2 regions of the Paenibacillus sp. FSL R5-0470 genome follow, and region 1 is predicted to be linked to the other one. Evidence: predicted binding sites of a transcription regulator. Region 1 holds the regulator's gene; the other holds the start of a gene.

What was found. Region 1 encodes NrdR, which represses ribonucleotide reductase genes. Its sites were predicted from a motif close to AACACNATATATNGTGTT; they were not measured.
Region 2: nrdI (class Ib ribonucleoside-diphosphate reductase assembly flavoprotein NrdI) is a predicted target of NrdR. The motif match lies at 13,463-13,480, and genes of this name have one in related genera.

Annotation. Positions count from the first base shown of each region.
Region 1 is NZ_CP150238.1:2,092,461-2,108,895, forward strand. It holds gene MKY99_RS09000 (ATP-binding protein) at 1-640, shown strand, start outside; gene MKY99_RS09005 (response regulator transcription factor) at 750-1,478, shown strand; gene pstB (phosphate ABC transporter ATP-binding protein PstB) at 1,678-2,433, shown strand; gene phoU (phosphate signaling complex protein PhoU) at 2,507-3,166, shown strand; gene polA (DNA polymerase I) at 3,476-6,145, shown strand; gene mutM (DNA-formamidopyrimidine glycosylase) at 6,198-7,034, shown strand; gene MKY99_RS09030 (MntP/YtaF family protein) at 7,162-7,908, shown strand; gene coaE (dephospho-CoA kinase) at 7,918-8,514, shown strand; gene MKY99_RS09040 (lytic transglycosylase domain-containing protein) at 8,511-9,074, shown strand; gene MKY99_RS09045 (alpha/beta-type small acid-soluble spore protein) at 9,154-9,372, opposite strand; gene nrdR (transcriptional regulator NrdR) at 9,537-10,013, shown strand; tRNA gene MKY99_RS09055 (tRNA-Ala) at 10,173-10,248, shown strand; tRNA gene MKY99_RS09060 (tRNA-Lys) at 10,259-10,331, shown strand; gene MKY99_RS09065 (hypothetical protein) at 10,848-11,069, opposite strand; gene MKY99_RS09070 (hypothetical protein) at 11,254-12,084, opposite strand; gene MKY99_RS09075 (discoidin domain-containing protein) at 12,620-16,435, shown strand, end outside.
Region 2 is NZ_CP150238.1:1,597,476-1,613,910, reverse strand. It holds gene MKY99_RS07105 (hypothetical protein) at 113-400, shown strand; partial or broken gene MKY99_RS07100 (sigma factor) at 439-699, opposite strand; gene MKY99_RS07095 (hypothetical protein) at 1,021-1,167, opposite strand; gene MKY99_RS07090 (amidase family protein) at 1,487-4,639, shown strand; gene sigK (RNA polymerase sporulation sigma factor SigK) at 4,859-5,410, opposite strand; gene MKY99_RS07080 (hypothetical protein) at 5,484-5,723, opposite strand; gene MKY99_RS07075 (alpha/beta fold hydrolase) at 6,094-8,067, opposite strand; gene MKY99_RS07070 (TetR/AcrR family transcriptional regulator) at 8,128-8,748, opposite strand; gene sigK (RNA polymerase sporulation sigma factor SigK) at 9,534-10,064, opposite strand; gene MKY99_RS07060 (hypothetical protein) at 10,298-11,980, shown strand; gene sigK (RNA polymerase sporulation sigma factor SigK) at 12,369-13,070, opposite strand; gene nrdI (class Ib ribonucleoside-diphosphate reductase assembly flavoprotein NrdI) at 13,552-13,911, shown strand; gene nrdE (class 1b ribonucleoside-diphosphate reductase subunit alpha) at 13,898-15,982, shown strand; gene nrdF (class 1b ribonucleoside-diphosphate reductase subunit beta) at 16,022-16,435, shown strand, end outside.

The sequences.
Region 1 (16,435 bases):
TGCCGAGACCTTGCTGGGTGGTGGGGTTAAGGATGAGAAGACAGCCCGTTCCTTCTTGCAAATTATTTATGATGAGAACGAACGCTTAAATCGATTGATTGGAGATATTCTGGAATTATCTAAAATCGAATCTAAACGTGTGCAGCTCGATTGCTCACCTGTTCATATCATTGAATTCTTTGATTCCGTGCTGGGAACCATTAGCAAAGTGGCTGAGAAGAAAAGTATTAGTCTTAACGTAGAGGTTCCTGAGGAGCTGTTCATTGAGGCCGATGAAGATAAACTACGTCAAATTTTTATGAATTTGCTCTCCAATGCGATTAATTACACGCATGAAGGGGGTAGCGTAAAAGTCTATGTTAAGAATATACTGAAGCCAGATGGTTCTGAGAATGTCCAATTTACCGTTACCGATACAGGGATGGGAATTCCCAAAAAGGATCTGCCGCGCATTTTCGAACGTTTTTATCGAGTGGATAAGGCAAGATCCAGAAGCTCCGGTGGAACGGGGCTGGGACTGTCTATTGTGAAGCACTTGGTAGATCTGCACCATGGTGTGATTTCGGTTAAAAGTGATCTGGGGATCGGAAGTTCATTTATTATTGAGTTGCCGCTCTTGCAGGAAGAAAAGGCGGATTAGATTTTTGTAAATTCACCTTATTGATTTTACACCAAGTTAACATTGTGGTGATATGATTGTTTTGTTGTTGTTTTGTAAAAATCAAACTATATGGAAGACGGGGGAACCTATGGCTCAACGATTGCTTGTCATTGAAGACGAACCGACACTGGCCCGGCTGCTGTCCTATAACTTAACGCAGGAAGGTTACGAGGTAACAGTAGAGGATCATGGTACGGCAGGATATGATCGTGCGACGAGGGAACCTTTTGACTTGATCGTATTAGATCTGATGTTGCCAGGTATGAATGGCATTGACATCCTTGATAAATTGCGTGGACAAGGTATCCGTACACCTATTATTGTGTTGACCGCCAAAAATGCGGAAGAAGATGTTGTTAGAGGGCTGAAATCAGGTGCTGATGATTATATAACCAAACCATTCGGCGTCTCTGAACTGCTCGCTAGAGTAAGTGCTGTACTTCGGAGGATTTCTGGACTTGCTGAGGAAGCACCTACAGAAACACCTATCTCTGCATCTACCATTATTTTAGGTCAATTAGAGATTTACCCTGAGAGATATGAAGTCTCCCTCGGTGGTCATAGTATTAATTTACGGCCTAAAGAGTTCGAAGTGCTATTATATTTGGCTCGTAAGCCAGGGGTTGTGTTGACGAGAGATGATCTCATGAATGCTGTATGGGGCTTTGATTATATTGGTGGGCAGCGTACGGTGGACGTGCATGTAAGTTCACTTCGTAAAAAGCTTGAACTGGATCCAGAATCCGTTCATATCGATTCGATTCGAGGCGTAGGCTATAAATTAGTGGTTAATAAAAAAAGAGCTCCGGTCATTTAGAGTGACTGGAGTTCTATTTTTTCTATACTTTTCATAAATAAGAAATGCTCGGAGTACTAGTTGGCTTCTGGGGAAATACTGTGATGTGGACCCATTCATCTCACTGATTTTACATTGCGTTAACATTTCTCTCCAACTGTATTTACACTAAAAGCTTATCATGGAGATCGAAGATGATGAGAAGGAGACGTAAACACTAATGAAATCCATCATTGACATAGAGAATCTTGATCTCTACTATGAGTCGTTCCACGCACTGAAGAATGTGAATCTGCAAATCCCGGAGAAACAGGTTACCGCTTTTATTGGACCTTCCGGTTGCGGGAAATCCACGTTGCTTCGCACATTGAATCGTATGAATGATATGATTCCTGGCACACGTATAGAAGGAACTGTAAACATCGGTGGCAAAAATATTTATAGTGATGAGGTAGAGGTGGAAAGCCTGCGTAAGCAGGTCGGTATGGTGTTTCAACAGCCGAATCCTTTTCCTAAGTCGATTTACGACAATGTAGCTTACGGTCCCCGTTTACACGGCATCCGTTCCAAAAGTGAACTGGATGAGATCGTAGAAAAAAGCTTGCGTCACTCCGCCCTATGGGAGGAAGTGAAAGATTTTCTGAAGAAATCTGCCCTTAGCTTGTCTGGTGGACAGCAGCAGCGGCTTTGTATTGCTAGAGCGTTAGCGGTACAGCCTGATATTCTGCTAATGGATGAGGCAACCTCTGCGCTCGACCCTGTATCCACACTCAAGATAGAAGAGCTTGTTCAGGAACTAAGAAGTGAGTATACCATTGTTATGGTAACTCATAACATGCATCAGGCCGCACGTGTATCCGGTCGAACCGTGTTTTTCTTAAATGGTGTAATTGTAGAGGCGGCGGACACAGAGGTGCTTTTCTCGAACCCTAAAGATTCCCGCACTGAAGATTATATTTCCGGACGTTTCGGCTGATCAGATTTAAAAGGGTGTTCGTCCCTGGAAATGGCAAGCTGACCATACGTTAATGAGGAGGATCGCTCTTATTATGATTCGCAGAAAAGAATTTGATAAAGACTTGGAAGAGCTGCGCAGTCTGCTGCAGCAGATGGGTGAGCATGTTAAGGATGCTCTTGAAGGTGCAATTAATGCATTACAAAATCTAGATACAACGCTCGCACAGGAAGTCGTTGAAGCGGATTTACAGCTGAATGCCATGGAAGATAAAATCATGGAAATTGGCTCACGCTTAATTATTACGCAGCAGCCCGTAGCTAAGGATTTGCGCCGCATTATCGTTGCCTTCAAAATATCAAGCGATTTGGAACGCATGGGGGATCTGGCGATTGATGTAGCTAAGGCGACCATGCGTCTTCAAGGCCAACAGCTGATTAAGCCCCTTGTAGACATTCCTCGTATGGCTGAAATCGTGACAATTATGATCGATGAGGCGATCCAGTCTTACCTGGATGAGAACACTGATCTGGCTTATAAAATGGCACAGGATGATGATCAGGTCGATCAATTGTATGGTGCGATGATCAATGAGTTGTATTCTTATATGGTAACAAAGCCGGAGACAGTATCCCAAGCTATGTTATTGACACTGGTAGGCCGATATATCGAACGGATTGGCGATCACGCTACTAACATTGGTGAAAGCGTAGTTTACCTGGTTACCGGTAGTCGTCCAGATTTGAATGAGTAGTGTTTTGCAAAAGATGTTCAGTGGCTGGTAATTACAGAGAGTGTTTGGACTTTCGGCCGCTGTTGTCTCCAGATTTATTTTATTTTAACCACCTTTAGTGGTGTAAATCCAGAGACAAAGGCGGGCGCTCTGCTCCTACAGTTCCAAACCTCTCCTCCATTACTTGCACCTTCACATCTTTTGTTTATTTTTAGGTAAATTGAGTAGCCGTCCTTATATTAGGACGGCTACTTGTTGTATAGCCGTTTCTACTTGGACAGGCCATATGTTAAGATGTAAGAAGTAAGCATGAAAAAGGCGAGGTGCACTATGGACAAGTTGATACTTATAGATGGAAATAATATTATTTACCGCGCATTCTTCGCGATGCCCCCGCTAACGAATACAGCAGGGCAACAGACGAACGCGGTGTACGGTTTCACAACGATGCTGCTCCGTTTAATTGAAGAACACAAGCCGACACATATGATTGTTGCCTTCGATGCAGGGAAAGTCACATTCCGGCATGAAGGTTATGAGGATTATAAAGGCGGTCGGCAAAAGACACCTCCCGAGCTCTCCGAGCAGTTCCCACTGCTGAAAGATTTGCTCAGAAATCTGGGTGTACCGCAGTTTGAAATTGGCAATTATGAGGCCGATGATATTATTGGAACCATTTCTCGCCAAGCAGATGAAGCAGGCCGGAAGGTTATGATCGTGTCGGGAGACAAGGATATGCTTCAATTGGCTTCCGAACATACGACCGTTGCGTTGATCCGCAAAGGAGTTACTGAGGTTGAGCTTTATGGACCAGAACAAATTCGTGAGAAATATGATTTAACACCCGAGCAGATCATCGACCTTAAGGGACTGATGGGTGATGCGAGTGATAACATTCCGGGCGTTCCGGGTGTTGGTGAGAAAACAGCGCTCAAGCTGCTGCATCAATTCGGATCGGTTGAAGGTGTATTAGCTGGCACCGGTGAGCTTAAAGGTAAAATGAAAGAAAAGCTGGAAGCTCACGCGGAAGACGCTGTCATGAGTAAGAAACTGGCAACCATCTATCGTGAAGTGCCTCTTGAGCATTCGTGGGAAGATATGATCTTTAACGGAATTTCTGCGGATACAGCAGGACCCGCACTCGCAAAATTAGAATTCAAATCACTTCTGGAAAGGTTGTCACTTAGTGCCTATGCTCCAGTAGCTGATGGAGAAGAGAGTGCAGCGGAAGTAGAAGCTGCTACACTCGATATTTCGATCGTGAGTGAAGATGAACTTGAGGCGCTAAATGAAGCGCTCCCTAGTATTTCGGCACTGCATGTAGAATCCAATGGGGATAATCCGCATCGTGCCGAGGTGATCGGGGTAGGGCTATCTACTCTGGAGCGACATTATTATGTGCCGTTTGAATTACTACAGAAACCAGCGGCTGCGAAGCTACGCGACTGGTTAGGAGATGAGAAGGCTCCGAAGAGCGGATATGATCTTCACCGTGCTGATTTGGCACTGCATTGGCAGGGGATTGCTTTTGCAGGTGCAGCCCATGATGTGCAGCTGGCGGCTTATTTGCTGGATCCGACGGAAGCTAATCAGAACCTAAACGATCTCGCTACGAAATACGGCTTGCCAAGATTGTCACCTGATGAAGATGTATTTGGTAAAGGCGCAAAATATAAGATTCCTGAGCTTGAAATCTTAGGAAATCACGTCGCACGTAAGAGTGCTGCGGTACTTGGCATCGCCCAGAAACAACAGCAGGAATTGATCGAAACGGCGATGACAGGACTGTTCGAGGATCTCGAAATGCCATTATCACGTATTCTTGCGGATATGGAGAAACAGGGGATTGCAGTCAATGAAGGAGATCTTAAAGAGTTAGGAAAAGAATTCGAAGCTCAGATTTCAAAGCTGGTCACCGAAATTTATGAAATTTGTGGCACAGAGTTTAATTTGAATTCACCAAAGCAGTTGGGCGAGATCTTATTTGTAAAACTGGGTCTTCCTGTCGTCAAGAAGACGAAGACCGGATATTCAACAGACGCAGAGGTGCTGGAAAAGTTAGCACCGTATCACGATGTGGTACGTTTGATTCTACAATATCGCACGATTGCCAAATTGCAATCCACCTATGTAGAGGGGCTGCTCAAGGAAATTTCCCCGAAAACAGGGAAGGTGCATACATTCTATCGGCAGACGATTGCTGCGACAGGACGTCTTAGCAGCCAATTTCCGAACCTGCAGAACATTCCAATCCGCTTAGAAGAAGGACGTAAAATCCGTAAAGTGTTTGTTCCATCCGAACCGGGCTGGTCCATTCTGGCGGCGGACTATTCGCAGATTGAACTACGGGTACTTGCGCACATCTCCGGTGATGAGCGGATGAAGGAAGCTTTTCTCCATGATATGGATATTCACACGAAGACAGCGATGGATGTATTTGGAGTTACCGCCGATCAGGTTGATAGCAATATGCGTCGTGCTGCTAAAGCCGTTAACTTTGGTATCGTGTACGGAATCAGTGATTATGGTCTGTCGCAGAACTTGAATATTCCTCGCAAAGAAGCCGCTCAATTTATTGAGCAGTATTTCGAGGTATACCAAGGTGTACGTCGATATATGGATGATATCGTAGTTGATGCAAGGAAACATGGTTATGTAACCACGCTGCTGGAACGCCGTCGTTACTTGCCTGAGATTAATGCGAAGAACTTTAATTTACGTTCTTTTGCGGAACGTACAGCAATGAATACACCTATACAAGGAACTGCCGCTGATATTATTAAGCTGGCGATGGTGCATATGGACAAGGCGCTATTTGAGCGTGGGCTAAAGAGCCGTATGTTGCTTCAGGTACACGATGAGCTTGTATTCGAGGTGCCAGAGGATGAAATGGAGCTCATGAAGACGCTTTTGCCGGAAGTAATGGGTGGAGCATTGCAGTTATCGGTGCCGCTTAAAGCAGAGGTAAGTTTTGGTAGCAACTGGTACGAAGCGAAATAGGCTCCCTTTAAGGTGTGCATATCAGCTATAATGTAGTTGAGGTGAAGACATCATGCCGGAATTACCGGAAGTAGAGACAGTCAAGAGAACACTGAATGATTTAGTTAATGGAAAGCAGATAGAGAGTGTAACCGTCCGGTTGGCCCGGATTATTCAGCGGCCGGATGATATTCAGGCTTTTGCCAACCTGCTCGCAGGTCATAGCATTGTTAATGTTGAACGAAGAGGGAAATTTTTGCGCATCGTGTTAGACGGTTTGGTGCTGGTATCTCATTTACGGATGGAGGGCCGTTACGGACTTTTTTCGAACGAAGATCCACTGGACAAGCATACGCATGTGATATTCCATTTTACCGATGGCACTGAGCTGCGTTACACGGATGTTCGTCAGTTTGGTACAATGCATCTTTTTCAGATTGGTGAAGACCTCCAGCTGCCTCCTCTTAATAAGCTAGGACAGGAGCCGCTGGAGCCATCCTTTACGCCGGAGAGGTTTAAGCAGATTGTATCAGGCAAAAACACAAAAATTAAATCGCTGCTGCTGAATCAGGAATATATCGTCGGCATAGGTAATATTTATGTAGATGAGTCGTTACATCGTGCAGGGATACATCCTGAAGTCAGCGCCAAAGATCTTTCGGATGAGCAACTTGATCAGCTGCATCACGCTATTGTCAGTACGCTGACGGAAGCGGTAAACGCTGGTGGTTCGTCTGTAAAATCATATGTGAATGGTCAAGGTGAGAGCGGCACTTATCAGCAACAGCTGTTGATTTACGGTCGTAAAGATCAGCCGTGTAACCACTGTGGAACGATGATTGAGAAAACGGTTGTAGGTGGCCGCGGCACGCATTATTGTCCAAGCTGTCAGCGTAAGGTTGAAAACTGAAGAAGTAATTAGGTTGGCACCCACTACTTGTCCCGCCCATATACTGTGTGAAGAATGCTTAATAGAGAACGGAAGCTGAATGAAGTGTATTCTTCAGTGTTCCGGTTCTTCACAGGAGGGATTGCGGGTGCTCAGCCCATTTTTTTCACTAATATTACTAGCTTTTGCTTTGAGTTTGGATGGTTTTGGCGTTGGTATTACATATGGACTGCGTAAAATGAAAATACCATTGCTCTCCATTCTGATTATCTCGCTTTGTTCGGGGGTAGTTATCTGTGTATCTATGCAAGTGGGTGTTCTGCTTGCTAAGGTAGTGTCTCCACATGCAGCTTCTGAGGTTGGCGCTGTTATACTCGTGCTAATGGGGTGCTGGTCGCTCGTCCAGATGTTAATGCAGAAAGAGAAGGAACAGACAGGTGAGCGTAAAGTAGGTAGTGAAGAAAATGTGCTATCCACAGAAGCTCGGGCAGAGGTAGCTGTTGATACTGAAGATGTTGTAGAACAGGTTACCATGGCTCCTGAGCAGGCAAAGTCGGCTGTCTTTTCCCTTGAGTTACGACGATTGGGGATTGTTGTACAGATCTTACGTACTCCGTCTTCTGCAGATATGGATGATTCCGGGAGTATTTCTTCGATGGAGGCTATGCTGCTCGGGATTGCCCTCTCTCTAGATGCTTTTGGAGCTGGACTTGGCGCAGCATTGCTGGGGTTCAATCCGATATGGACATCACTTACAATTGCTCTGTTTAGTGGTACATTTCTATTGCTGGGCATGAAGACTGGATTAAGATTCGCCGGGAACTACTGGATGAAGCATGCTGCTGCACTACCCGCGTTATTATTAATTACAATGGGAATACTGAAGCTATTATGAGGTGAGTACATGATTATTGGCTTAACCGGAGGCATTGCATCCGGAAAAAGCACGGTGTCCGCACTGCTTGTGAGCAAGGGAGCGAGGCTGGTTGACGCGGATGTGATCGCCAGAGAAGTTATGCTCCCCGGTCATGAGGTGCTGGCTGCGGCTGTGAAACAATTCGGAAGCGAGATCCTCTCTTCGGATGGCACACTGAATAGGGGCAAGCTGGGGGACATTGTATTTCAAAACCCGGCGGCCCTGCAAGCCCTGAACAATCTGACGCATCCCGCAATCCGGCGGGAGATTAAAGAACGTATGAACAGCATGGAGGAAGAAGATCCAAAGAAGTTAACAATTGTGGATATCCCTCTTCTTTTCGAATCAGGACTCGAGAGCATGTTCCATGAAATACTGGTGGTTTACGTGCCTCGTGAAGTGCAAATCGCTCGATTAATGGAACGTAACGGACTTTCTATAGAACAAGCAGAAGCACGCTTAAATGCACAGATGGATATTGAAGCGAAGCGTAACAAAGCGGACTATATCATTGACAACAGTGGCGAACTTGCGCACACTGAGCAACAGGTTGCTGTTCTTTGGGACAGGCTGGGCTTATCATGAAATGGTTACGTAAAAAAAGAGTCCTTCTTCTGTTATTCATTGGTTTTACTGCGATATTGTTTCTGAGTACGAACTGGATGTCCTGGTTTTATCCGATCCATTATAAAGATGAGATCCGTAAGCACAGCGTTACGTACGATATTGACCCATTTCTAGTGGCTTCGATTATCCGAGTGGAAACGAACTTCAAAACTGGACGAGAATCCAGAAAAGGTGCTATAGGTTTAATGCAGCTTATGCCGGATACCGCCAAATGGGCCCTTGAAAAGGCCAAGCTTCCTGATGTTTCTATGGAGGAGCTAAAGCATGAACCATCAGCAAATATTGAATTAGGTACCTGGTATCTTTCAACATTATCCCGTCAATTCGAAGGTAAACCTACAGCGGTTATCGCTGCATATAATGCTGGACCGGGTAAAGTTCAAAAATGGCTGGATGAGGGGATCTGGGATGGAACGGATGCTACGATTAAGGATATTCCGTTTGGTGAAACCCGCCATTATGTACAGCGCGTCAACTATTACTATGATCAGTACACGGATATTTACAACGAATTCTAAAACCGTGTTATGTATAAAAAGAAGCATTAAACGATCTTGCGATCGTTTAATACTTCTTCAGTAAGCTTATGTGGACAGGTTATTTGTATTGACCTGCCAATTGTTGTTCTGCCAGGGTTACAAGACGTTTAGTGATGTAACCACCGATCGAACCATTTTCATAAGAAGTTTTATTGCCTTGGTAACCATCTGGGGAAAGCGTGATTCCGAGTTCTTGGGCAACTTCATATTTAAGTTGTTCCAAAGCACCACGGGAATTTGGAGCTACAAGGTTATTGGAGCTGTTGTTTTGGCTCATTGCTGTTCACCTCCTCTGTTGGTAACTGTATTATGTGCCGGACTTGCCATAATCATTACAATAAAAAAACGGTGATTTCTGGAAAAAATGAAATAGCCCTTTAAAAGCCGGATGTTTAACATACCGGGACTAAAAACATTATGTAATAGGAAGTGATGAAGCTTATGAAATGCCCTTACTGCGATCACACAAATACTAAAGTGCTCGACTCGCGACCAGCGAATGAGAATAAGTCCATCCGCCGCAGGCGTGAATGTGAGCGTTGCAGCAAACGGTTTACAACCTTTGAAATGATCGAGGAAACACCGTTAATCGTGATCAAAAAAGACGGCAGCCGCGAGGAGTTCAGCCGTGATAAAATACTGCGTGGTCTTATCCGTGCTTGCGAGAAACGCCCCGTCTCTGTAGAACGTCTAGAGAAGATCGTCTCTGAGGTAGAGAAATCCCTACGCGGTATCGCCGTAGCTGAGGTGGAGAGCCAACAGATCGGTGAGTTGGTTATGGAGCAGCTCTATCCAGTAGATGAAGTCGCCTACGTTCGCTTTGCTTCCGTATACCGCCAGTTTAAGGACATTAACATGTTTATGAAGGAACTGAAGGGTCTGCTATCTAAGAGCACTGGGGATCTGGACAGATTGTAGAGTTGTGGCTAGTCTAATGACTAAAAAAAGTGTTGACAGCGAAGGCGATTTTTTATATTATATAGGAGTCGCCTACGGCGCTTGGATTTGTCAGAATGACTTAAATACACCGAACTGAATTTTAGAATGTGTGATTACATACATCTGAAAATTACGTTTGGGGCCATAGCTCAGCTGGGAGAGCGCATCGCTGGCAGCGATGAGGTCAGGGGTTCGATCCCCCTTGGCTCCACCAAACATCATATGGACTCTTAGCTCAGTTGGTAGAGCAGTAGACTCTTAATCTATTTGTCCAGGGTTCGAGCCCCTGAGAGTCCATCCTAAAGAAACGGCAGAAATGCCGTTTTTTTTGTTGTTCAGGAAGCGGAGTGACGATTTATTTGGTTTTGATCGTGGTATAGTTTGGGTAGATAAATCGTACAATGCAAAGACAGCCGTGCGGAAACACGGCTCCCAGTGCAATAGCCGCTTTTAAGGGCGGCGGCTTTCAGGTTTTACGGGCAGAAATAGACCGCATCCTTTGGACTAGGGCGGTCTATTTCTTTTTGAGGTAATTCAGAAGCTCAATGCTAAAAAGGTAGAATAAGTTGAAATGCAGGCTCTCCAGACCTATATTCCTGTTTGGCGCAAGGTATTTAAGAAAGCTTCTACTGCTAAAAAGAAAATGATGCTTAGTACGATCATTGAGTGTGTTAGGGTTTACCGAGATTCAGTAGAACTGACGTTAAAATTGAACATTAGCTCGTTTTTAGCGACTTCAAGTGTAAGTAGTCTAAAAGGTAATGATTATGATTTGAAGGCTGGCGAGCAAGTGCATGGCATTCATTATGGAAATCAGTTTTCAGGCATTTTCCAGCCTAATTCATCATCCCACACGGCATCGATATCATCCAGGTGAACATGCCATTCACCACCGTCTACTTTTCTACGTATCTCGGTCAAACATTTCAACCAATGAAATAAATCGTTCAGCAAATCTTCAATCTGATCCGTCATGGACAGCTTGGTAGCGCCAGCGAAGATCTCCGTTGATCTGGACGAATCGAATTTGTACACTATGAAAGACTCCGCCCGGTCTTTCCCTTCAAAATCCTGATCATAACGTTGGACAATGGCTGTGATAGCTTGTTGTTCGCTTTCTGTTAGGACGTATTCCCTCGTGCATGTGTAATAAATAGAAACACTGATAAGTCATTCCCCCCCAAACATAGAAATGGATGCGATATCCAGTTCCTGTTTATTACCCTCCAAAAGTCGAAAGCAAACTAGGCCAAACCTGCATTCTGGCGCCGCATGAAGGACAATTCATTTCCCCGGCCAAATACGGCAATTGGTTCAAAAAAGAGGAATCGCCCAGCTGATCGGCTCGCTCCGCCAGTATTTGATGTTCCGCTTCAACGAATGCCTCAACGGGAGTAACCTCATGTGCGGCCTGAAGGGGTTCGAATACCGGATCTTCCGCGAATGCTTGTATACGACCGCCTTCTCCGCTCGGCCACAAGTAAGCCTCTTGATTACATGCTCCGCAAACGGCCACATATTCGTCGCCAGCCGTAAAATTCAGAAACATGTTTGCCACGCTCTGGGATTCCCGATAAGCCGCGTCGGCAATGAGAACATATCTTTTTTCGGTATCGCTGCTTATTTCTTGTTTGGCGTAGGCCAACATCTCTGCAACAAGCGAAGCAAGCTCCGCTATCGCTTTTAAGTAAGATTGGTACATCTTCGCGCAAACCTCGTTTCCCGCTTCAGCAGCGAGTTCGTTCCAATCCGAGGGATACGGCTCAGATCTTGTTTTGTCATGACACGACTCGATAATCCCGCAAGTGATGTAGATTTCATGGCGCACTTCCATATTTTTTGATGCGAGAGCAAGTTTGGCCAGATAAGGTACTGCCGCGTAAGTGACGGTATAGATCGTATTTTGGTGATATAAGTGCTCCTGGAATAGCTCGTCGAAAACTTCTTTATCGAAATCAAGCATCAGACGCTCCAACAGTTCAGGTACCATTTCGCCCGACTCGTAAGGACCGGTTAGCTTGCCCCACAGTTCGCTGTTTAATTGTAACAAGAGGAATCACTCCCATTCCTATTCAAGTGGATACATTTTCTATATTATCCTATAAGATCGGCGGGTCCTGAATAGGGCAACGGATATACTCCCCCTCGAGAATAGGGCTTAAAGCCTAGGACGATTCCCCTTAATTCCACATCAAATGCCAAGATTTGTTCATGGGTCTAGTCGTTTTAGACTCCCGTGACGGGTAGACGGAGAATGTGCAGGGCGTAGCGTATCCCCCTAGGCTCTATTTCCATAACATGAAGAAAAGCCAATTCTACTGAAATGGCTTTTTTTCTTTTTCACTACTCTTCGAAAGGATCACGATTTTGTACTATTAATTAGCATGAGATATGACAGAAATGTTGGCATGCTTGATTCACCTTAGAAGGCCGAATGTCCACATTTGTATATGTATTGTAAAGACAAGTATATCGATGAAACGAATGCCCCTACTTATAATAAAATTGCTGCAGCAGTTGAGCATGGAGGGTCATGCGATAAGCTGGAGTAAAATTCGAGCTAATAAACAACGGGGGGGATCTTAGTGCGTTTACGGTATAGGAATATTTTTTTAGTGTTCTTTGTTACCGCTTTCATTTTAGTTGCCGTTTCATCGGAGAAGTCCGACGCCGCAACAGGTAATCTGGCTTTAGGAAAGACGGCTTATTCGTCGTCGAACGAAGTAGACTTTTTCGGGCCTGAGAAAGCGGTCGACGGTGGCAATCGGGATGCAAGCCGCTGGTCTTCGGAAAGAACGGATGACCAGTGGTTCTACGTTGATCTGGGCGAGCCTGTAGAAATTGGAAGAGTAATCATCAACTGGCAGACTCCGGCGGAACAATATCAAGTTCTCGTGTCTGACGATGCGGTAACCTGGAGGAACGTATTCGCGGACAACCGCGTGCTCGTCGCCCGCGGATCAGTCGAGGATACGATCGATTTTGAGCCGACACTGGCGCAATACGTTAAGTTCCAAGGAGTAACGCGACGTCCAATTGAGGGTATCTATTACGGATACTCCTTCTGGGAATTCGAGGTATACAAGGGCAAACCGCTGTTGCCGCCTATGATGGATGCGGTCAAAAACAGCATCGTCGTCTCCGAGGGAGACACTCAGCTGAACCTGCCCGCTGTACCGGATGGTTATACGCTGACACTGGTGAACACGGACAGCTTGCCGGTGATCGACGAGCAGGGCAATATTCATGCGCCGCTTGTGGATACTCAGGTTCAGCTGCTGCTGCAAATCGAGAGCGACAGCGATCCGACATATCTGTTAGCGGATAATGCGCTAGTCACCGTACCCGGTCTCTACGAGCAGACGAGCGATCGGAACCCGGAGCCGCGAGTCATTCCTTCTTTGCGTGAGTGGCTGGGCACAACCGGCGAGTTCCGCTTGACGGATAAATCCAATATCGTCATTCGCGCGGAGGATGAAGCGGCTCTGAAGGGGACGGCCAATATTTTGCGGAAGGACTTGCTTGATTTAACGAAGCTTCCGCTGACGGTTACGGTTGGTTCACCTCAAGAGGGGGACATCTATTTGGTGCTGGATGCCGCGCAAACGGGATTGGGGACAGAGGGCTATGAGCTGAATATCGGCGAATATACTTCCGTCGCTGCCTCCGATCAGACGGGCGTCATGTTCGGCACAAAAACGATCCTTCAACTGCTTGGCCACGATGCCGATCATAAGACGATGCCCAAGGGGCAATCGCGCGATTATCCGAAATACGCGGATCGAGGCTTCATGCTCGATGTGGGCCGCAAGTTTTATACGATCGAATTTTTGCGGGATTATGTGAAGTTGATGTCCTACTATAAGATGAACCGGTTCCAGATTCATCTGAACGATGATGTCGGCGATGTCGGTTACTTCCGTCTGGAGAGCGAGAAATTCCCGGGAGTGACGAGCAAGGACGGCTTCTATACGAAGCAGCAATTCAGAGACCTGCAGCTGCTTGGGATGGAATACGGCGTAAACGTCGTGCCGGAAATCGATACACCGGGCCATTCCGGCGCGTTCATCGCTTACGACCCTAGGTTGGGCAGCAACAATCAGCTGGATATCAATCGTCCGGAGACGCTCGACTTCATTAAAGAACTCTTTGACGAGTATCTCGACGGCAGCAATCCGACCTTCGTCGGCCCGGACGTGCACGTCGGCACGGATGAATATTTCGGCGACGACAAGGAGGCGTTCCGCAGGTACGCGGATATGCTCCTTAACCACATTAACAGCAAAGGCAAGCGCGCTCGTCTGTGGGGCAGTCTGTCCGCATATGACGGCACGACGCCAGTCAGCAACAATGCGACGATGGACATCTGGTATGAGCCGTACGGAAGTGTCTTGCAGGCCATTAAGCTTGGCTACGACGTTGTCAATACCAACACGAACTTGCTCTATATCGTTCCGCAACTGTACCGCAGCTATTTGAATTACGATTTTATTTACAATGAGTGGGAGCCTAACGATTGGCTGGAGACGAAGCTTCCTTATGGGCACCCGCAGGTAAAAGGCGGCATGTTCGCGCTCTGGAACGACGTGTCTGTAGAGAAGGGCGTCTCCATGGCGGACTCGCATCAGCGTATCTTGCCTTCCATGCAAGTGTTGGCGGAGAAGCTGTGGAGAGGCAACCGTGTCGACCGGAACTTTGCAAGCTTCCAGGCGGATGCCGCAAAGTACGTGGACCCGCCGGGTGTTCATCAGTCGCACAAGCTTCAAGTCGACAATGAGCGCAATATCGTTCTCGATTATACTTTCGACGAGGGCTTCGCGGATCGTTCGGGCAACGGCTTTGACGGCAACGCGGTGAATGCAGGCACGGAGAAGGGAATCTTCGGGCAAGCAGTAAGGCTCAAAGGCGGAGCCAGCTACGTGGAAACGCCGCTTCGCACGCTCGGTTTCGGATGGACGATGTCCATGTGGATCAAACCGGACGCTGACAACCCGCAAGGAGCTGTGCTGCTGGAATCTCCGGATGGACAGCTGAGATATAACATCGGGGCCAGTGGCAAACTGGCCATCACGAAAGAAAACTACGTCAGCGAATTCAATTATAAGCTGCCGACCGACCGCTGGACCCATGTCATTATGATCGGCGACGACACGGGGACCTCCATCTTCATTAACGGCAGTGAGTATACGGCTACTCTAAAAGACGGCTCCAAGTTGGAAACGTTCGTATTGCCAGTAGCCAAAATAGGCAGTGAAACGAATGCTTTTAAAGGCTTGATGGACGAACTCATCGTAAGGAACACCTACGTGGACCTGCATGGAAATCTGGCTTTGCATAAGCAAGCCGAATCCTCGCTGCCGGAATCCTCGTCCTACACGGCGGACAAAGCGGTGGACGGCAGAGGGGACACCAGATGGTCCAGCAATTGGGTGGACGATACCTGGTTCATGGTGGATCTGGGTGAAGTGAAGAACATTGATGCTGTATCTATTTTGTGGCAAACGGCTTACGGTTCGAAGTACCGCATTCTCGTGTCCGAGGACAAGGAGAACTGGACGAATGTCGTGAAAGACAACAACGGCGAGATTAACGGCAAGCCGGGACGCGTCGTGACTACCTTCCAAAGCACGCCAGCCAGATACGTGAAGTTCGAAGGCGTATCCAGAGCTACCATGTTCGGCTATTCCTTTGAGGAATTTGAAGTGTACGGCGAGGAATATAAGCTCGGCAATATACGGCCGATTATCGACCTGTTGACGGCTATCGAGGCCTACAAGCTCGTGGAGGACAATTATTCTCCTGAGGGCTGGGCACAGCTTCAACAGGCGATGGTACAAGCGACTGCGGCGATTCAAACCGCCCAGCTGACTCGTCCTGAGGCCGAGCAGGCGTATGCCGGGCTGAGCGTTGCGCGCGATCGTCTAACGATCGAAGACGTAATGGGTCTGATCGAGCTTAATGTGAATGAAAGCATTGCCGCGAATCTCTATCTACCGCAGAAAGGACAGCTCGGCACGCGTATCGTCTGGAGCAGCTCGAAGCCCGACTATCTGAATGCCAATGGACAATTGTTGCAACGTCCGTCAGGCAGCGACATGGAGGTCGTGCTGACCGCGACGATCAGCAAGGGAGATGCATCCGCGAAAAAAACGTTCAAGATCAAAATCAAAGCGTTGCCTAGCTCTGGTGGCGGAGGATGGGTTCCGACTCCAATAACTCCAGATCCGGAAGAAGGCCAAAACGGCGGTTCGAATCCGGGAGGCGGAGATCCAGGCAATGGCAATGAGAACGGCAACGGCAATGGCAATGGCGGGGAGTCTGGCGGATCGACAACGGTTCGACTGAACGATATTGCGAGCCATTGGGCAAAAGCGTCCATCAAACGGGCCGTTGAGCTTGGA
Region 2 (16,435 bases), 490 kb from region 1:
GGATATACGTATTCGACTTGTTTTATATATTAATCTTATAAAAAAATCGACAAGTGGTAGTGTGCCCTTCAAGTAGACACTCAAAAAAAACCGATGTTATCATGAGGAACGAGTGAAACTTGGAGGGGTGTTAGGAATTGATGATTTTGCTATCCTTGAAGGTCATACCTGCAATACGGGGTTGCATGATTTGCGTGGTGACTCTTTGCTGTACATCATTCTAGGCAGGACATCGAAAGAATTACTTGCTTATTATGAGAATCATCCTGCGATGGGTCTGCTTAATCCGGTTGCCGTAGTTATGGATTTAGCGCATTTTTCCCGCAGTAGGGGCAACTTGGAAGCACGAACATGGGAGTCACCTTCAGAAATATTGAATCGTTCGCTTCATTTGGAATGAGTTTACTTACACGAAACTATGGTAGACCTAAAAATAATTTCGGAGCCAAGGATATCTATGAGCGTGATTTCGTTACCCTCTTTGTCCGTTCCAATCGGATCGTGCAGAAATACATCTTTACGTGTTTTCTTGAGCGAACGCAGGTGCATCAGAATTTCGTTTTCGATACAACGGGCAGCAAAAGTGGCTAGCATTGTCCCTTTGTTCGGGCGATAACTTTCGATAGCTTTAATCAGGCCGATGGTGCCGATGGAGATCAGATCCTCCATATCTTCCCCAGTATTATCGAATTTTTTGAGGTTATGGACACGATGTGATGTAAAAAAAAAATAAACCAATTACAGCTTTACTATTATCAATAACAATTAATTGATCAATCAACTCTAAGTGAGATTATTCATACTTGTTAAATTGCGTCTAACAATATCCTCGGTTTCAATATGATAGCCACCGTTTTTCACACGTAGAGCAATACATTCAATATTTAGCCGAACATCTGCTAGTCCCACATAAAACACAATAATTTCAAAGCCTTATTCCTTTGTATCCCTCATCTGCCTTATAACGTTACCACCCGCTAAAGTGGTTTCCACAATGAAATCCCACTTATTCCAGATATACTACCTGGCTATTCTTATGGCTTCTTTCCCAGCAGATAATTTACTCTTTTCAGGATGCCCATTATTGATCTTGCGGGCTAGTGCATCTGGAATCATCAGCGATTCTGCTTCATGCCATTCTCCCATATAGAATTCTTCCACTTTCATGAAATGAAAAACATAATATTCTCCGTTAATTATTAGCTGTTCCTCTTCTTTTTGATTTCGTGAAATTCAAGGTTTTTGATGATGCAGCCGGATGATGATACTCAATATCCTACGGCCCCTAAAACCTACCATATAACGTTATCTATTTAACAAAATATTTTACATATACATTACACGTAATAATTAAAAAAGCCTTTTTCTCCTTTTTATAAACTCAAAATATATTAAATTCATAATATTTATTGACTAGAACAAATACTAGTGTTATATTTCCTAACATTAAATAATAAAATACATAAAGGAAAAGGAGATTACGCACATGAATAAGTTCAAACGTCTACGTGAAACTAAAAGAGATCATTCTGGTTCCACCCGATCTGAATATTCACCAGAAAAAAAAAATTGGAGTAAAAAGCAATTTATAGCTACTTCAATTGTGTTATCTGTTATTGCTACGAGTGTAATTCCGTTCCAAACAGCTGATGCTTTAACTAGAGTTACTTCAGAAAGTGGCACAGTATGGGAGATTCACGATGTTTTTGCTCCTAGCTTAGACACAGGAAGTTTACGTACAGTTGGTGCTACACAAGTACAAGGTTTCGGCAATATCTTTGTTAAAGTGTCCTCGCCTTCAGCTCCACTGATGAATGGTCAAATGATGCGTGGGTTTGACTTGAAATACGATGGCGTTAATAAGTTTACTTCGGCTCAATCTGTAAATCTAGGAAATGTAACTGTAACACGTGAGGTGTATGTGGATACTATTCATAATCGAACGAGATTCTTTGATACATTCACTAATAAAAATGATGTCGCTATAAAAGTTGATGTATCATTCGGTGGCTCTTTAGGATATGGTACAACAACAAATGCTTCAGTAGTTAAGGCAACCTACTCAGGCGATCTAAAGGTAACAACAGATGATTCATGGATTGTTGTTGATAGCAGTGCCAGAAACAATAAGCCACTAGGCGTTGCAGTGGGATCACCAAAACCGTTTGATAATGGATTAACAGGTCTAGGGAATCAGCAACAGGATCCATTCACAGTACCCTTAGCTGAGTATGGAAATGAAGCGAATTTCTATGGGTTCATTAATTCACTAAATATTGGGCCGGGCGAATCGAAGTCCCTAGTAAATTATGTACAAGTTGGAGAAGCTGGTGAAGAAGGGTTGAAAAATCTGGTTGCTATGCTAGATGGACTTAATAGTCTGCTGGATGTAACAGGATTAACAAACGCACAAATTCGTTCAATTAGCAACTGGGATATATCTGCTATAGAGGGACTTGATACTGGAGATCATCTGGATATTCCAAATGCTCCTGCGGCCAAAGAATTAATAACTTCATCGCCGTATGATGTTAAGAATAAATCAATTGCAGAAATGCAGAAGGATATGATTAATGGTAAAACTACTTCTGTACAAATTACTCAAGCCTATTTAGATAGAATTAAGGTATACGATGAGGGACAATTGGGATTCCATGCATTCCTGCATGTATCTGAAACTGCGCTTAACCAAGCAAAAGCTGCTGACGATGCCCGTGCACAAGGTGTAAAAGGTGATTTATTGGGTATTCCAATTGCGATAAAAGATATTTATGACACAAAGGATATGCCTACTACAGGTGGCAGTAAAGCTCTTGAAGGCTGGCAGCCTGATTCCGATGCATTCCAAGTGAAAAAGCTGCGGGAAGCTGGAGCTGTAATTATTGGTAAAGTAAATACTTCTGAGTTTGCTAACAGCGGAAGCTTTAGTGAGAGCGGCTGGCAGCAAACATGGAATGCACTCTATCCATCAAAAACATCTTTTGGCTCAAGCGGCGGGTCTGCAGTATCTGTTGCAGCTGATTTTGCAGCAGCAGCAATGGGATCGCAAACAGGGGTATCTCTCTATGCACCAACTACAGGCGCTAGCTTAAAAAGCTTCCGGGGTACAGACGGTATGGCAAGTACTACAGGAGTACTTCCACTCACTTGGGGACAAGATTATGCAGGTCCCATTGCTAAAACAGTAACTGACCTAGCTATTATATTGAATACTACAACGGGTACGGACCCACAAGATATTTTCACAGTCACTGCTGATGCAGATCATAAACGTCCAGTGGATTGGAAGGAATCTCTGGATGCTAATGCATTGAAAGGAAAGAAAATTGGATATATTCCTGCATCCTTTGTATCTGCATATGCTGATGATGATACTGGACGGGCAGTGATGGATAAGTTCTCAGAGCTTCAAGCAGCGGGGGCGACAATGGTTGAAATGTCAGCTGTACCATCAGGCCCTAGTCGTCCTTCAGGTATTAATGGATCTACTGAAGGTTGGGCACGTTATATTGAGCTTCATAAGGACTTCCCTTATATTGATGGAGCAAGTGTACTAGCTTCAGATAAGGTGCTTATCTATAATCAAAGAGGATATAGTACTCCAACTCGTATGACTGAACAAGCTGTACAAGATTACATTAAGTATAGAACCGACTATAAGGAAGTTATTAAAAACTGGATGGACGCGAATAGCGTTGATGCTGTTGTTTATGCAGGTTTTATTAGTGACGTATATAACAATGACGCATCAGCTTCTCAATTAAGTTCTGACCGTAACACGGGCGTATTAACCTCTAATGTGGGTCTCCCTACGGTAGTTGTTCCTGTAGGAACGAATGACAGCGGATATTCTATTTCTATGCAACTGGTTGGTAGAGCATGGGACGATGCAAAAATTTTAGGCATGGGCTACGCTCTTGAGCAACAAAGTCAAGCTAGACTACTTACAACATTTGCTCCAGCACTTCAATATGTTTCAAACTCTACTAATCCTAATCCAAACACAGATAATGGACCAACCAATCCAAATACTGGAGGAGGTACACCTCCAGCAGTAACAACGCCTATAGAAACAACGGCACCTGCAGAAACAATAACACCAGCAGATAAGCCGAAAGTTGTTAGTTTTGTAGATACAATGAATCATTGGGCAAAAGCAAGCATTGACGCACTAATTGCTAAGGGATTATTGACCGGTTATTCCGATGGAACATTCCGTCCAAATTCAGGTTTGACTCGTGCCGAAGCAATTAAAGTAATTGCAACTTACATGGGACTTGAAGGACAAGAAAGTAACTTTATAGATGTATCTCCAACTCATTGGGCGAATAAGTTTATTGGTGCAGCTGCTGGATCAGGCTTGATGAACGGATATAGTGACGGAAGATTCCGTCCAGATGAGAAGATTAGTCGTGGTGAATTAGCGGCACTAATCACTCGAGCTTTTAAGCTAACAGGTACTGGAAACACATCATTCAAAGATGTTACAAGAAATGCATGGTATTATGATTCCATTGATGCACTCGCATCCAATAATATTATTACAGGATACGCAGACAGTACATTTAAGCCTGAAAAAGACATTACTAGAGCAGAGTTTGCAGCAATTGTTTCCAGATTACTAGGAACTATTAATTAAAAGAAATTCAATTAAAAATGACAGAGTACTGGAGTAACCACGTTTACAGGAAGGGCCATCCCGAAAGGGATGGCCTTATAACTTGCCGTTACAGATAGTGCGATGAACCGTATCATAAGTAGGGCGAACCCTATCCATACAAAAAACGACTCATCCGTAGACAAGTCGCTTTTCAAGTTTTATTATTAATGGATTATTACTGTGTAATTGTCATCAGTCTTACCGCTTCGCCTTATAAAACTCATGATACAGCTTCATGAGTGCCCTCTTCTCAATCCGCGAAACATAACTCCGCGAAATCCCAAGCTCCTTGGCAATTTCCCGCTGCGTTCGCTCTTCCCCGCCTGTATCCAATCCAAAACGACCCACCACAACTTCCTTCTCCCGGTCATCCAGAATATCAAGGTTGCGATATATCTTGCTCTTCTCAATCTTAAGATCGACCTCTTTAATGACATCATCAGCCTCGGAGCCAAGGATATCGATCAAAGTAATTTCATTACCTTCCTTGTCTGTCCCAATCGGATCGTGCAGAGATACATCTTTACGAGTCTTCTTCAACGATCTAAGATGCATCAGAATTTCGTTTTCGATACATTGGGCAGCAAAAGTGGCTAGCTTTGTGCCTTTGTTCGGGCGATAGCTCTCGATGGCTTTAATCAGGCCGATCGTGCCGATGGAGATGAGATCCTCCATGTCTTCCTCAGTATTATCGAATTTTTTGACGTTGTGGACACGATACGATGTAATACTAGAAATGGACAGAATTATGCATGTCTCTGGGCAAGCAAACAATTAAATAGCCACGTGGAGTTCTTACGCTCCTATGTGGCCTTTCACTTAACTATCTTGAATTTTCTTCTTCAATTACAATATTTCTACTACTATCTTCCCAATCATATATTTTTCCAAACATTACCTCCATTCCGCAAGTTGTACAACTAAATAGATATCTTGATTGTATTGAATTTTCTTCTCCCTTACTAATATCACAAATAGTTACTCTAATTTGGGAGTGATCCCAGTCTGATTGACTACAACAGTTACAAACCAGTTCCTTTCCCCATATTTTAATAGTAGCCATGTTACCTCCTAAAAACTAATATTCTTAGCCGATTGATCTTAATAATACTGTATAAAAGTGAGGTTTGGTATTTGCACTCTCGTATGTCATAAGCCAATTATCAACATTTCTTTTAACCTCATCTGTAATATTACAACGAAAAAGTCCCTTAACTACAGAGAAAAACTCAGGGCATCTTTCACCGCCTTTTCGTCCCCCTGCTGCGTCACTTTCTCTTGACGTACCCCGGTACGCCTGCGAAAAAGTTTCTGGCTTGGAACTAAATTCGGCAAAATCTGCTCCTTTAGGAGTTCTAAGACACACCCTAATCGAACTTGACCCTTTCGACAGTATTCGCGGGATTCCTGCACCGTAGAGAACTGGACTCGTCTCATCTCTTGGTATTGAACCACTCTACAAGAATCGCAGCCGTATCATGGGGCTGAAATACCGGAAAATAATGACCATAGGGTACATCTACGCATTTAACCTGTGGATCGATTTCCTCAGGATAGTGGTAATCCTCATCTTCCTTGCCCCAGACCACTACTGTGCTCTTCGCCTGATCAGCTTTACTCCACGTCCCCATCGATAACTTGTCTTGGACTCCTTTGACCTTCCCGGTATGAATCCAGCGTAACAAATCGGTATGCGCACCCGCAATGCGTGGAGATTGCATACTGGACCTCACCTTTTCTGCAAATCTTCTAATTACACGGTGATCCGTGTCACGGTTTGATTGAAGCATGCGATTCCAGCCAGCTTCGGATCGCCCGGCCAGAAGGGTACGCACGAAACCTCTTGGCATACGGGAAGCCATACGCAGAGCTTTCTGGTTAGAATTATGACCTGCGGGCTGCAATAAACCAAGCTGAATATCGGTGCGTCCGCTCCTGATTGCCGCCGTAGCTGCAATTGCGCCCCCAACAGAGTGACCGATCAGCTTCATCGGGCCTTCCAACTCGCGAAGTGCGGTGAGTAGTTCATGCACCTGGCCTTCAAACGCTTCACTCTTCTGATGAACAGGTGACCGACCGAATCCGGCCAGATCGACAAGCCATACCGGGTTTCCTGTCAGTTCCCGAATCCGTTCTCCCAAAGGTAACATCTCATCGGCACAACTAAGCAAACCATGTACGATGATCCACGACTCTCCTTCACCATCCCAACCAAGTGCAGCCAAATTTCCGATCCGTGATCGAGTACAACCGGCTGGATAAGTCCCAGATGATGCATGACGGAGACGATAATCCAAGTCGGCTGTCACAAATGGAAGCTGTTCCCTGATATCAGGCCAGGATTGTCCCATACGTGTGAACAGAGCCTCCGTCTCTTCCACCGGAAATGTTCTGTTGGTAATAAAAGAAACCGATTCTGCTGGAACACCGCTGATCCGCGTACCGCCTGATTTCATCGCCCATTGAACCCATGTCAGTGGTACAGCCCATTTGGGCTTTGGAACATCCATTTGCTGTGACAGAAGATGCAGTAATTCCTTCATGCTAGGACTATCTTCTTTGCGCGCCAAAAGTGGATACGTTCCTCCCACTGGAGCTGTTTCTTTGGATAAAAAGACAAGGGTCTTTGCAACCACATCATTCTCCACAAGCGGCAACCAATACGATGAACCTCCCGGTACAACAGGCATGAATCGTTTCTGAATCGCCTGAATGAGCAGTCCGATACCACCCGTTTGCTCGGTTTCACCCGTGGGTCGCGGTCCCACGACTGTACTTGGATTGACAACAGACAACGGATACTGATTCGCCTCTGCATGTTCACGGATATACAGATCAGCGTGAAATTTCATTTCTTCATATGCACTTTCATGATTTTCTAGTTTGTTGACCTGAATGTGCTCCCCTTTTTCGTTCCGTTGTCCATACGGGCTCATAAATCCAACAATATGGATAAAGTGTCTCAGTCCGCGTGTACGATGGATCTCGCCAGCCAGTTCCGCCACTTCCTTCGCGCCGTTCATAAAAATTTGTTCTGCTTCTTTACGCTCCAGAGTAACATCCATCGTGCCGCCAGCATGAATGATGACGTCTGCTTCGAGAACAAGCTGCCGATCAGTCAATACAAGGCCGAGACCTGGTTTGGACAAATCGCCGTGGATAAATGTAATTCGGTCGAAGTTCTTCACTCCGTAAGCTTGCAGCACAACTCTGGCTCTTGGTTCGGAGCGAACAAGCAACAACAATTTTGTGTCCCCAGCCGCGAGTTGTTTTACTGTTTCCTTACCGATAAAGCCTGTACTGCCTGTCATGAAAATGATTACTGGTTCAATTGCCCTCTTGTTAATAACCTGCTTTATGTCCCTAGTGTGCTCCGTATTTGTTTCACGAGTAGTATGAACATTCATTGTGTATTCGCCCCTTTTAGTACTATAAAGTACTAATAATATTCAAAAAAAGAGCTTCGTTTACCGAAGCATCTGACAAAAAGTACGTGCTGATTGTTCAATAATTCCTGTATCACGCGCGGTCTCCGCAAGCACAAGGGAACCTTCCATTGCCGCAATAAATAATGCTGCTGCTGGCCCCGGCTCGATTCCTTTACGAAACTCCCCGCCATCCAGCCCCTGTTGGAACAATTTCTCCATCATCGGCTGCAACTCACGAAAGAAACGGGATATGCTTTCTTTTACTTCCGGTGCACTGGCTGGTGTCTGCATATACAGTGTAATAAACGGACAACTTCCTTCATAATCCCGACCCTCTATGCCTGCAGACAGTAACGCCATAAACGAATAGATGCGTTCAGTTACCTCTCGTTCACGCTGACTGAGCAGCAGGTAAAGATTTGATTCATACTGGGCGATCCAGTACTGCACCACAGCCTGAAGTAATTCCTCCTTGTTTTTAAAATGGTAATAAATATTCGACTTGGATACTCCGCTAACCCGTACTACCTCATCCATACTAACGTAGCTGTACCCCTGACGCAGAAATAACTGTGCAGCCACTTCAACTGCCTTGGTCCGGTTAACCGGATTGGAACTCTTAGATTTAGCAGATCCATTGTTCAATTTTTTATTTGTCATAGATAGAACTATATAGTACTAATCAAATAAAAACAAGTTTTTTGTTAATCAAAAGATCCTCTCTCACCTCAACTCCCTCCTACTTGTCCGCATATAGTATTAACGCTGTGTTAAATACGTCATGGAATTATTAAACCGCTTCGGGTTATCCACATTCCAGAGATATTCACGAGGTTATTGGATCTGATCGGCAGATTCATCCTCTTTAATCAAAAGCGACTAGGGCGTGTTAGTGACTCAAAAATATATTTTCATCATATCCATATTATTACTACATCATTTCAACTCTTGTAGAAATAAGTCTTGCGACAATTATTACTACTCTTTTTTTTGCTAGCGATCATTTTAGAGTTATCTATTTAGAAGCTTATTCCTACATTCAAAACATATATTAAATCTTGTCATCATTTAAAGTATTCTTCTGAACACCAATTTATCTTTATTTCTCTACTTTTTTCATGAATTTTTATTAACTGATTTAGAACAAAAATTCGTTGAACTATATCTTCAGCTATAAAAAACTGCCTCTTAAAATAATTAAGTTGCTTCTGATATGGACCTTGATGCTTTTCATTGTTCTCATATACATGTAACAATTGAATATGGAGATCATATATTTCTTTGTATGTCATAAAACAACCCTCAGCAGTTACAAAGTTAATTTTCTGAATATGCTTTTTTATGTTCATTTAGCCCAACTAATTAATTAACAAAAAAGCAACTCCCCTGTTGGAAAGTCGCTTCTAAAATACTCTATAGTGAATCTTTAGTTATTATCTTAGATCCTACCGCTTCGCCTTATAAAACTCATGATACAACTTCATCAGCGCCCTTTTCTCTATCCGCGAAACATAACTCCGCGAGATCCCTAACTCCTTAGCAATTTCCCGCTGTGTCCTCTCTTCTCCACCTGTATCCAATCCAAACCGCCCCACGACAACTTCCTTTTCCCGATCATCCAGTATATCGAGATTACGATAAATCTTACTCTTCTCGATCTTAAGATCCACTTCTTTAATGACATCATCCGCCTCGGAGCCAAGGATATCGATAAGTGTAATTTCATTACCTTCCTTGTCTGTCCCAATTGGATCGTGCAGGGACACGTCTTTCCGCGTTTTCTTCAATGATCTTAAATGCATCAGAATTTCATTTTCAATACAACGAGCCGCAAATGTGGCCAGTTTTGTCCCTTTGTTCGGGCGGTAGCTCTCGATAGCTTTAATCAAGCCGATGGTGCCGATGGAGATTAAATCCTCCATGTCTTCTCCGGTGTTATCGAATTTTTTGAGGTTCTGGACATGATACGATGTCATTTCAGGTAGTAGCCTTCGTTGTAAACCAAAGTTACAATAGAGTAGCTTCTGAATGATATTATGGATTTTACGAGGTTAAAGGATTGTTATTACCCATCTATATCGAGGATTTGTTTGGAGATTTGGGCTGCGAAAGTTGAGCTAATTATTTATTCCCAGGAATTTATTACCGATAATAGAATAGTGATACTTAGAATTATCAAAATACCAAGAATGGGAAGAGTTGAGAACAAATGAAGAGCGTACATAACGTGGATCGGCAAATAAAATGCAAGAAAGTAACGGCAATCCTTTTCGTGCTAATTCTGCTAGCCTGTGTCTTGCCGGGTCCGCAGTATGCGGGTGCGGAAGCTGCAGTAGGAACAACTAAAGACAAAATACGGCATGAGACACAATTTCTTTTTGCCGGAAATATGGATAAGATTACGGTCCGAACAGTCAAAACAAGCTTTGATACCGGGGAGCGTAAGGCGAACGAATATTATTTCACAGATCCTGCCTATTTACCTAAGCCAGCTAATGGAGATGATTTCGACTCCTTTATTAACAAAGCTTCCCTGGTTAATTCTCCCACTGGATTGAAGGCTTATGCAATTCTGGAACAGTATGGCGGTGCTGCAAAAGAAGTGGTTAGGACACTTTATGAGTATGACTATAACAGTTTCTCGCTCCGCAAGGTTGTTGAATCTAAATCTCCTATTATTCTGCATGAATACATAGGCCTGTATGTCATTTATACATATTTTGAGAAACCGAACCAGTATTATTCTCTGGCGGATAACAAGCTCATCTCTACAGGCGGCGAGGTGATCCGGCCGGAGGATGTGGAGAATAGCAATTATACCTTGTCTCCTCAGCCAAAGACGCAGGATTATACAGTCTTTTGTCCCAAGTCTGATCTCAAGGGTTGTTATTTAATGCAATATGGCGGGGGAAAAGGAGCAGCTGTCAAGGTGACGCTCAACCACCGCAAGGGGGATTCATCCGGTATGGACGGCGACAGAGTCATTACGGTAGACTCCACAAAAATTACGCTGCAGAGCAAGTTTATCAAATATTTATCCTATAAATGGAATATTAAAGGTACGGTTAACGGGAAGAGCAAAGTTCTCTTTGACAATACCGCCACGGACGCGCGGACGTATATATCTCCCAACCACAAATATTTGCTGCTGATTACTGATCAGGGCACTCTTAACGGATACTCATCATCTGTCGTGCATATTTACAATCTCAAGACGCTGGAACTGGTACGGAAATACGACTCCCAGTACAAATCGAATGTTACGGCTGTAACATGGGCTTCAGATGAAATTTTCATTATCGAGTATTATTTCTCTAATCCAAGTAAGTACCCGCCATCCTTCTACTACATCCCTGCGGGTATCAGCCTTCAGATCCCATACATGGATTACAGGGATTGGAAGGAGCATAAATCCTGGGACAATTTCACTTATGAGAAAATGATCTTTCCTGCTCTGCCAGTGGCTATCCGATCAGGGAATGCTATGGTGAATTATCAGAGCCAGCCTGCTTTTCTCCTAAAGGGACAATATTACGTTCCGCTCAAAGAGTTCGCCGCAGCATTTCATATTCAGTATGCCATAGGGGCCAAAGAGATTACATTCACCCGGGGCAGCCGCTCAGCTGCGGTAACGCTCCAGGGCAGCGGGATTGTACGTGCAGGCTTCAATGACTTTCTACCGCTGGGAAGCTGGAATAAAGCGCTGGGCCTGAAGGTAATTGATGGTCGTATTACACTCTCTGATGAGGAGCAGGCCAGTGGTTTGGGATTGAGCCAAGAGGTGTATGACCCGCAGGCCGTTGTAGTCAATGTGAATACTTCCGACCGGGTAGATGATATTGTACTAAATCCTAATAAGACATTGTCTCTGGTATTATGGAATTATACTTGAGCGTTCAATCTGGAGGTGTACGCCTCTTCAGATCTCAACACACTCATCACAGCGATCCCGCTGGAAGCTAAAAGTGGAGAAACCCTTACGTATACAACAGCAGTAATCCCTATGGATCGTACCGTGACAATAGTACTTCCGGATATTGGGACCGGTTTGTATAGATCGGTTACCTTATATCTACCGAAATCTGATATAGATACTTTTTAGTGCCTGAAGCTCCAAGCAGGGCGATTCTCAACTCCCCGAGTCCAATCGGCTTAAGGAGGAAATCGATATCGCCCTGGCCGAAGGCCTTACAGTGTTTTTAGTTTAATATAATAAAAACCACAAATAACCTGTAGGATTTAGACTTCGATTCCTCATCCCTACAGGCTATTATCTTAACTCACCGCTTAGCCTTATAAAACTCATGATAAAGCTTCATCAGCGCTCGCTTCTCTATCCGCGACACATAACTCCGCGAGATCCCAAGCTCCTTCGCAATCTCCCGCTGCGTCCGCTCTTCTCCACCTGTATCCAATCCAAACCTACCCACCACAACTTCTTTCTCTCGGTCATCCAGAATATCAAGATTACGATAAATCTTGCTCTTCTCGATCTTCAAATCCACTTCTTTAATAACATCATCCGCTTCCGAACCGAGGATATCAATGAGTGTAATTTCATTACCTTCTTTGTCAGTCCCAATCGGATCGTGCAGGGACACGTCTTTCCGCGTTTTCTTCAATGATCTTAAATGCATCAGGATTTCATTTTCAATACAACGTGCTGCAAATGTGGCCAGCTTTGTGCCTTTGTTTGGACGGTAACTCTCAATAGCTTTAATCAAGCCAATAGTTCCGATGGAGATCAGATCCTCCATGTCTTCCCCAGTATTATCGAATTTTTTCACTATATGAGCTACTAATCTCAAATTGTGCTCGATAAGCAAATTCCGGGCTTTTGCATCCCCTTCAGCCATCATGCCTAAGTATTTGCTTTCCTCCTGCTCCGAGAGCGGCTGTGGAAATGCGTTGTTCCTTACGTAAGATACCAGCAACGTCAGTTCTTTAATTAGCAACGCGATCGTACTTAAGAATCCAGGCAACTTGGCGACACCTCCCGCACTTGTACAATGAAACCGATCTGTTAGCCTTACGGGTTCATGGTCATCTTATTGTATGTGGGTAGATGCCTAGAAGTGCATGTACGGGGGAAATTGTACAAACCCATTGTTAGTCTCTCCGATTTAGCTTCATTAATGTCCTCATCCATCTGCTCCCAGTTCTGCTCAACGGAGTGACGCTAATTTGTCATGATAAAAAAGATGCAGTAAGATCCAGCATAAAAAACAACACAGCTGCCTTAGCAAACCGCTCCAACCTGCGTATTTCCGGGATATTAACACTTTAATAGAGCGTTTACTAGACCAGTTCCCAACTAGTTAGGAAGCACTTTTCATGTTGACTTTTCAACATATAGTGATTAAAATAAACAACGCACACTAAATATAGTATGCATATGATTTTCCAGTATTTATAGCTTATCTATTCTATCTTTACAGTAATATATACAGGGGGAGAGACTCCATGCTAGTCGCATACGATTCAAAAACCGGAAACGTCAAACGCTTCATTGGTAAGCTTAAGCTGCCAGCTGTGCAGATTGAAGAGCATATGACCATTGACGAGCCCTATGTGCTTATTACATATACCACCGGCTTTGGACAGATTCCAGAGAAGGTGTCTACTTTCTTGAAGAACAATTATTCCAATTTGAAAGGCATCGCCGCCAGCGGCAACAAGAACTGGGGCGAGCTGTTCGCGCATAGCGCAGACTTGATTGCAGATCGGTACAATGTACCAGTTATCGGTAAATTTGAGCTATCGGGCACATTTGGTGATGTGGAACGAATTAAACAGGAGGTGAGCCGAGTTGCGGCATATTGAACTAAACAACATGTTGATGAAGAGAGACGAAAGTGGTTTCTTTCAATTGGATAAAGACCTTGAGGCAGTAGCCGAATTTATGCGGGATGTAGAACGGCGGAGCCTGGTTTTTGCGAATACAAAAGCCAAGGTTGATTATATGATTGAACAGGATTTCTACGAAAATTTTTACGAACAGTACAGCTTGGCTGAGATTGAAGATGTCTACCAAATTACCCATTCTTACAACTTCAGCTTTCCATCCTATATGGCAGCTTCGAAGTTCTATACGGATTACGCTGTAAAAAGCAATGACCGCAAGCAATATCTGGAGCATTATCCGGACCGTGTGGCGGCAGTTTCCCTTCACCTAGGACGCGGGAATGCCGCTACTGCTGGCATGCTTGCCCGTTCGATGATGGAGCAGCGTCTGCAGCCAGCGACCCCAACCTTCTTAAATGCCGGCAAGAGTCGTCGCGGTGAGCTTGTCTCCTGCTTCCTTATCGAAATGGACGACTCGCTTAATTCGATCAACTATGTGCTCAACACCTGCATGCAGCTGTCGAAGATCGGCGGTGGCGTGGCTGTCAACCTGTCCAAGCTTCGTTCCCGCGGAGAGACAATCAAGGGTGTCGAGGATGCGGCTAAGGGCATTATACCTGTGCTCAAGCTGATGGAGGACGGCTTCTCCTATGCTGACCAGATGGGTCAACGTAAAGGTTCTGGAGCCGCCTACTACAATATTTTTGGATGGGATGTTCTTGAATTTCTCGACAGTAAGAAGATCAACGCCGACGAAAAAACAAGACTCAAAACCCTGTCCATCGGCCTGATCATTCCGAATCGCTTCTATAAGCTGGCGAAGGACAATGAACCGCTCCATGTATTTGCCCCTTACAGTGTGTACAAGGCTTATGGCACACATCTTGATGACATGGATTTGGATGAAATGTATGATAAGCTGCTAGCCGATCCACGTGTCAAAAAGAGAAAGGCCATGAGCGCACGGGATATGCTGACCAAAATCGCCATGATCCAGCTGGAATCTGGCTATCCATATATTATGAACAAGAGCAACGCCAATGAGGCTCATGCCCTGAAAAACGTCGGACAGATCAAAATGTCCAACCTCTGCACAGAAATCTTCCAGCTGCAGGAGACCTCAGAAATTGCTGACTACGGACAGGAAGATACCATCCGCCGTGATGTAAGCTGCAATCTGGCTTCCTTGAACATTGTCAACGTGATGGAGCATGGCAAAATCCGTGAATCGGTACATGAAGGCATGATCGCCTTGACTGCAGTCAGCGATATGACCAGCATCTCTAATGCCCCAGGCGTAGCCAAAGCTAACAAAGAGATGCACTCCGTCGGTCTCGGCGTCATGAATCTGCACGGCTATCTGGCCAAGAACAAGATCGCTTATGAAAGCGAACAGGCTCGCGATTTTGCCCGGACCTTCTTCATGACCATGAACTACCATTCACTGGAGAAAAGCATGGAGATCGCTGCTGCAACCGGCCGGTCTTTCCATGGATTTGAGGCTTCTGATTATGCTACAGGAGCTTATTTTGAGCGTTACCTGACTACGGATTACCGCCCTGTAACGCCAAGAGTACAAGAGTTGTTCGGAGATATTTTCATCCCATCCCCTACGGACTGGGAACAACTACGGGATGCAGTAAAAGCAAATGGCCTGTACCATGCTTACCGTTTAGCAATTGCGCCAACAGCCAGCATTTCCTATATTCAAAATGCTACTTCAAGCGTTATGCCTATTGTAGAGCAGATTGAGACACGGACTTATGCTAATTCGACGACTTACTATCCGATGCCGTACCTGCGTCCAGACAATGTATTTTTCTATAAATCGGCTTACCAAATGGATCAGTTCAAGGTGATCGATTTGATCGCGGAAATTCAGCCCCATATCGACCAGGGCATCTCGACCGTTCTGCATGTGAACAGTGATGTCTCAACCAGAGAACTGGCCCGTTCCTATCTGTACGCGGCGCATAAAGGCCTGAAGTCGCTGTATTACACCCGGACCAAAAAGCTGTCCGTCGAGGAATGCCTCACCTGCTCGATCTAACTGGAAGGCTATAGCCGCAGAAAAGGAGATTGCCATATTATGACCGCTATCCAAGCCGTTAACTGGAACCGTCCCGACGACGATTTCTCATTGATGTTCTGGAATCAGAACATTATGCAATTCTGGACGGACGATGAAATTCCATTATCCGATGATAAAATGTCCTGGCTCACGCTCAGTGAGCAAGAAAAGGACTCCTATATGAAGGTACTCGGCGGACTCACACTGCTGGATACGATTCAAGGCGGAGTAGGTATGCCGCAGATTATGGAGCATGTCGAAGGTCTTCAGCGCAAGGCTGTGCTTGGCTTTATGGGCATGATGGAACAGATTCACGCCAAATCGTACAGTAGCATTTTCACCACTTTGTCCTCCACAGAGGAGATTGACAGTGTGTTCCGCTGGGTTGAAGAGAACCCTTATCTGCAGTTCAAGGCAGAGACCATATCACAA